2 regions of the Caballeronia sp. SBC1 genome follow, and region 1 is predicted to be linked to the other one. Evidence: riboswitches for the same ligand, from Rfam matches in the RefSeq annotation. Region 1 holds a riboswitch; the other holds the start of a gene.
What was found. Region 1 has a riboswitch for thiamine pyrophosphate ahead of SBC1_RS15880 (FAD-dependent oxidoreductase). Riboswitches for the same ligand answer to the same signal wherever they lie in the genome.

Region 1 (3,411 bases):
TGATTGGCGTGCCGAACAACGAGAAGCTCAACGCGCCTGCCAGCGTCCACAGGATCGTGATGAAGGTCACAAGCGTGACGAGCGTGGATAACAAGTCCAGCGACAACGACAGCGTGGTCGTGGCAAAAGACTGCAGGTCGTCGCTGATCCGCTGGTCGGGGTTGTCGGCGAGGCGATCGCGTTCTATACGATAGAAGGCTTTATCGCCGAGCCATTGTTCGAGGTATCGGTGCGTGAGCCACTGGCGCCACCGGAAGCCGAGCATCTGGCGCAGGTACCGGCCGTACACGGCGAGCAGGATGTACGCGAACGCGAGGCCTGCGAAGATCAGCAGCAAGCGCGGAAACTCTGCGACCCGCTTGGCCTGCAGCGTGTTGTAGAAGTCCGCGCTCCAGGTGTTCAGGCGGACATTGATATACACGACCGCCATGTTGATTGCGATGATCGCGATCAGCAAAAGCCATGCAATGCCGCGTTCTTCCGATACCCAATAAGGCTTGATAAGACTCCACGCCGACACTTTGTCGGCGTTTTGTTCCGTGTTGCCGGGAGGTGTGGTGGTCATGAGCTTCCTGAAGACGTGCCGGCTCGGCGGCAGGTTGTAACTTGGCGGTATCGATGCGGATGGTCCTGCTCCGTTTCAATGATCGTAAGAGACCATTAAAGACGGCGCGCGCCGGAGCATTGTTTCGGGCGCGGCTTAATTCTTCCTTAATCCTCGCCCGTCTGGGCTACCAGCGCAATGCAACAGCCCGATGCTTTGCCGTACGCGTGTGCTGCAGACCAACCAGGACGAACCGGCGTTCGCGGCATTGTGCCAGAGTGCGCGCACCGCGAACGAAAGGGAAGGTGGTCCGGTTTTGTCCGCGCCGGCCCCCGGTTTTTCCCGGTTTGCGGGTCGTTTCGCTTTTATGTTTTAATGATCGCTGACGAAACAGGGGTGCTTCGGCACGCGTCTGCCTCCATGAAGGAACGGAGAAACGCGCGGCGAGGCTGAGAGAGTCCCTTTGCACCCGATCCGGGTAATACCGGCGAGGGAAGTTTCCGGAAACCGCAGCGTTTCCAGTTTCTTCCAGTATTGGCTGGCACAGGAGCCGCAGGCAATGCGCTCCCGGGCCGCTTTCTCGCCGTGGTTTCGTCCCTGAAATATGTTTTGTGCGCCGCGCGTGCAACCAGGGTTCGAAACGGGCATTCCTCCCGATCTCGATTTCCGTGCTGTGCTCCGTGCGTTCTGCAGCGTCTGCTGAGGAGGCATTGTCATCGTGAACACCGTTGTGCATTCTCATTCCCGTGCGTCCGGGCGAGACGACTTTGCCGTCGTGGGTGGGGGCTTGTGCGGGCGGCTGGTCGCCTGGCTGCTGGCGGGGGCGGGGCACCGTGTGGCGCTGTACGACAGCGGCGACGCCGCCGGCACGCAATCGGCGGCATGGGTCGCGGCGGCAATGCTCGCGCCGCTAGCCGAGGCCGCCAGCGCCGAATTGCTGATCACCGAACTTGGGGCGGCGTCGCTTGAGCGCTGGCCGGGTTTTATCGCCGATATGCCGGAACCGGTGTTTTTCCAGCGCAATGGCACGCTGGTCGTCTGGCATGCCGGCGACCGCGCCGAGGCGCCGCTGTTCGAGCGCCGTTTGCGCGCAAATGCGCCTCCGGAGCTTTTCCGGAATGGCTTCGTCAAACTCGCCGGCGCGCAAGTCGCGGCGGCGGAACCGTCGCTGAGCACGCGTTTTCCGCAAGGCTGGCTGCTGCCGAACGAAGGCCAGCTCGACAACCGGCAAGTGCTGACAGCGCTGGCAGCGGGGCTGGCCGAACGTAACGTTGATCTGCACTGGAATACGACGATCGATACCGATACCCCGCCGGACGCGCGTTTCGTGATCGATTGCCGGGGGCTTGGCGGCAAACCGGCATGGCCGGCGTTAAGAGGCATTCGCGGCGAAGTGGCGCGGGTGCATGCGCCGGGTATCGGCCTGACGCGGCCGGTGCGCTTGCTGCACCCGCGTTATCCGCTTTATATCGCGCCGAAACAGGACGATCTTTATGTGATCGGGGCAACCGAAGTGGAAGGCGAAGATATGTCGCCGATGACCGTGCGCTCGGCGCTCGAACTCCTGAGCGCGGCGTTCGCCGTGCATCCGGGTTTCGGTGAGGCGCGCATTATCGAACTCAATTCGCAATGCCGTCCGACCTTGCCCGACCATCGTCCGGCGATTGTCTGGGACGGCGGACGAACTTTGCGGGTGAACGGGCTGTATCGGCACGGTTACATGATCGCGCCCGAAGTCGCCGACACCGCCCGCGCGCTCGCCGAAGCGCTGCTGGGCGGCGCGATCTCCGACCCGGATTCCTTCGACGACTGGCGCCGCCAAGCCCGCTGGTCCGCCTTGCTCCGCTGCGAACACGCGGCGCCCGTGCTTTGACCTTCATCATGAACATTCATATCAATCAGCAGCCGTTCTCCATGCCCGACGCGGCCACCGTCACTGACGCCCTCGCGGCCTTCGGCGCAAAACCGCCGTTCGCCGTGGCGCTGAACGGGCAATTCGTCGCGCGTGGCGAACACGCATCGAAGGCGCTTGCCTCCGGCGACAAACTCGACATCGTCTCGCCGGTCGCCGGCGGCTGAGCTCCACTACAGGAATCGAACCATGACTTCCAGCATCACCACAGCCGATACCCTCACGCTCTACGGCACGTCGTTCCCGAGCCGGGTGCTGCTGGGGACGTCGCGCTATCCGTCGCTGCAATCGCTGTCCGATTCCATCGATGCCGCCCGTCCCGGCATGGTCACCGTCGCGTTGCGGCGGCAGTCGAACACGGGCGAAGCCGGTTTCTTCGATGTCCTCAAGCGTCACGGTGTCGCGTTGCTGCCCAATACGGCCGGCTGCCAGACCGTGGACGAAGTGCTGACCACGGCGCGCATGGCCCGCGAACTCTTCGATACCCCGTGGCTGAAGCTCGAACTGATCGGCGATGACTACACGCTGCAGCCCGATCCAATCGGCCTCGTTGAAGCCGCTGAAATACTGATCCGTGAAGGTTTCAAGGTGCTGCCGTACTGCACGGAGGATCTGGTGATCGGCCGGCGTCTGCTCGATGTCGGCTGCGAGGCGTTGATGCCATGGGGCGCGCCTATTGGAACGGGAAAAGGTGTGACGAATCCTTACGGATTGCGCACGCTGCGTGAGCGGCTGCCGGATGTGCCGCTTATCGTCGATGCCGGTCTTGGCGTGCCGTCGCATGCGTGCCAGGTGATGGAGTGGGGTTTCGACGGCGTGTTGCTGAACACGGCCGTCTCACAGGCGACGTTTCCGCCGCAGATGGCGCGCGCGTTTGCGCTGGGCGTCGAGGCGGGGCGGATGGCCTATCTCGCCGGGCCAATGGCCGAGCGTGATAGCGCACAAGCGAGCACGC
Region 2 (3,411 bases), 1.7 Mb from region 1:
CGTGTGGCGAATCAAGTACGCATACGCGACATACGCAGCCATCGAGCCGACGAGCATCAGGTAGAGATAAGCCAAAAACGGCGTGAACCCCATGCTTACAATACGCTCGCCCGAGACCCACGCAACGACTGTCGCCATCGCGCCGCCCAGGCCGATCTGCAGTGCGGTCGATACCAGCAGGTCGGACGGCAGCTTCAGACGCCCCGCGAGAAACGAGCCGCCTGCCCAGAAAACCGCGCCGCACAGGATCGCAAGACTGCCGGCGGTTGAACCCGACGACGGATCGCCGTGATTCAGCAACGCAATTCCGACTAGCCCAAGCCCGACGGCGACCCACTCCCCCTTCGCCACTTTGCGCCCGGCAATGGCGGCAATGACCGTGGCGAACAACGGAACGGTCGCCACCATGACGGCAGCCGTGCCTGTTTCGACCGTGCGCATGCCGAACGCGAGCATCCCGCTCGACAAACCCACAAGTAACGTTCCGACCGCCGCGGCGTTTCGCACTTCGACGAAAGTCGGCCAGACCGGGTCCCGACGCGCAGCAAAGATGAACAAACCGATGCCGGCGAACAGGTTGCGCAATCCGGACAGCAGCAGCGGCGGGAACGATTCCAGCGACAGATGCACCGCCATGTAGGTCGAACCCCATACGAGGTACACGACGCAAAGGGCAAGCGCCACGCGGCCGCTACGCGTCGCGGGAAGCCGGAATGGGAAATGGCCGGGAAGATTGAACGGGCGGCGCGCGGGGGTATCGGCTGGGGGTTGCGGGCTCGTCACGCCCTGCAGAACGTCCGGCGACGCCAAAGATGGCAATGGCGCGCCGGCTGCTGCCTGCGGAAACGGCAGCACGTCAGCCGAGGGTTGGGACTGCGGAGGCACGAACTGCGGTGGTGGCAAATCAGAATCCGGCGAACGCGGCGGCAACGGTGTAGACATTCGTTACTCCGCGACGACGATGATTGCAACGTCAGCCGGCCAGACGGGCAGGCTGACAACCGCCGGTTTCGCTTCGCCCAAAACCAGGGGAAGCGAAGAACGGCGCGCATGCCGCTTGAGCGTCGCGGCAAAACGGGCAAGGCAGGACAACATGTCGGAAGCAGAAAAAGGGGTCGGGCAACAACGTGCCGAAGCTCGATACCAGCTTGAAAAGCCGGCAGGAGCCGCCGCGAGTTTGCCGGACTGATCGGGTCAAAGTTGCTGGACCCTATCCGGGAAAACACGGTGGTCGTCATTATGCAGTAAGCAATGCAGACGCACGCGTGAGTGTTACAGATGGTTGCCAACACGCTACGGCGAGGTGTATTGTGACGGCTGCTAACGCGGGGGTCCTGCGCTGCACATCGCAATCCGTCACCGGATTGTCCGTGTGTCGCGGGTGAGAAATACCCTTTGAACCTGATCTGGATAATGCCAGCGCAGGGAAGCGTTCGGATTTTGCCGCGCTGGGGTCTTTTTCTTTCTCGCGCATCCCCGCCAAGTCCGCCCGCCTCCTTCTCTGCTTTTCTTCGGTCTCCCGTAGCTAGCGTTTGACTCAGCCGTTTTTCGTGCGATTTCGCGCTTAGCGTTTTTTCGCCGGCCGGCTGGGAAACACCCTTCCCCAAAGCAACCATCTGCATGGGACCGGGGTAATCGCATGAGACCGGAGTAAGTGCTCTGCACCAACTCCGGTCGACACGCTAAATCCGGTCGACACAGGAGAGCCGCATGAACGCCAATCCGAAATTTCTGTCCGACGACGCTGTCGTCGACGCTGCTGCCATCGCGCCGCTGCCCAACTCACGCAAGATCTACGTGACGGGCTCACGTGCCGACATCCGCGTGCCGATGCGGGAAATCACGCAATCCGATACCAACGAAAGTTTCGGCAGCGAAAAAAATCCGCCGGTCTATGTCTACGATTGCTCAGGCCCATATTCGGACCCGGAGGCAAAGATCGATATCCGCTCGGGTCTGCCAGCCGTTCGCCAGGGTTGGATTGAAGAACGCGGCGATACGGAATCGCTCGGCGGTCTCTCAAGCAACTTCGGCCGTGAGCGCGCCGCCGATCCGGCTACTGCCGACCTGCGTTTCAAAGGCTTGCATCGCACGCCGCGCCGCGCTCTGCCGGGCAAGAACGTTTCGCAGATGCACTACGCGCGCCAAGGCATCATCACGCCGGAGATGGAATACATCGCGATCCGCGAGAACCAGCGCCGGGCTGAATATCTGGAATCGCTGCGCACGAGCGGCCCGAACGGCGAAAAGCTCGCCACGATGATGGGCCGCCAGCATCCCGGCCAGGCGTTCGGCGCCCAGGCTTTCGGTGCCAACGCGCCCAAGGAAATCACGCCCGAGTTCGTGCGCGAGGAAGTCGCCCGCGGCCGCGCGATCATCCCGGCGAACATCAACCACCCGGAAAGCGAGCCGATGATCATCGGCCGCAATTTTCTGGTGAAGATCAATGCGAACATCGGCAATTCGGCGGTGACATCATCCATCGGCGAAGAAGTCGACAAGATGACCTGGGCCATCCGCTGGGGCGGCGACACCGTCATGGATCTGTCGACCGGCAAGCACATTCACGAAACGCGCGAGTGGATCATCCGCAATAGCCCGGTGCCCATTGGCACGGTGCCGATTTATCAGGCGCTCGAAAAGGTCAACGGCAAGGCCGAAGACCTGACCTGGGAAATTTTCCGCGACACGCTGATCGAACAGGCGGAACAGGGTGTGGATTACTTCACGATCCACGCCGGCGTGCTGCTGCGCTACGTGCCGATGACCGCGAACCGCATGACGGGCATTGTGTCGCGCGGCGGTTCCATCATGGCGAAATGGTGTCTGGCTCATCACAAGGAAAGCTTCCTGTATGAGCACTTCGAAGACATCTGCGAAATCATGAAGGCCTACGACGTGAGCTTCTCGCTTGGCGACGGCCTGCGTCCCGGCTCGATCTACGATGCCAACGACGAAGCCCAGCTTGGCGAACTGAAGACGCTTGGCGAGTTGACGCAGATTGCGTGGAAGCATGACGTGCAGGTGATGATCGAAGGTCCGGGCCATGTGCCCATGCAGCTCATCAAAGAGAACATGGACCTGCAACTCGACTGGTGCGACGAAGCGCCGTTTTACACGCTTGGACCGCTCACCACGGATATCGCGCCGGGTTACGACCACATCACGTCTGGGATTGGCGCCGCGATGATCGGCTGGTTCGGCACGGCCATGCTCTGCTACGTCACGCCGAAGGAACACCTCGGGCTGCCGAACAAGGACGACGTGAAGACCGGCATCATCACCTACAAGCTCGCGGCTCACGCCGCCGATCTGGCGAAGGGTCATCCAGGTGCTCAGGTGCGGGACAACGCGTTATCGAAAGCGCGCTTCGAATTCCGCTGGGACGACCAGTTCAACCTCGGCCTCGAT

Region 2: linked by a shared signal. The riboswitch ahead of thiC (phosphomethylpyrimidine synthase ThiC) and the one ahead of SBC1_RS15880 (FAD-dependent oxidoreductase) in region 1 are both predicted to bind thiamine pyrophosphate.

The regions. Positions count from the first base shown of each region.
Region 1 is NZ_CP049156.1:3,557,776-3,561,186, reverse strand. It holds gene SBC1_RS15885 (ABC transporter ATP-binding protein/permease) at 1-565, opposite strand, end outside; TPP riboswitch at 927-1,057, shown strand; gene SBC1_RS15880 (FAD-dependent oxidoreductase) at 1,263-2,417, shown strand; gene thiS (sulfur carrier protein ThiS) at 2,426-2,623, shown strand; gene SBC1_RS15870 (thiazole synthase) at 2,646-3,411, shown strand, end outside.
Region 2 is NZ_CP049156.1:1,280,965-1,284,375, reverse strand. It holds gene SBC1_RS05570 (EamA family transporter) at 1-942, opposite strand, end outside; TPP riboswitch at 1,318-1,446, shown strand; gene thiC (phosphomethylpyrimidine synthase ThiC) at 1,711-3,411, shown strand, end outside.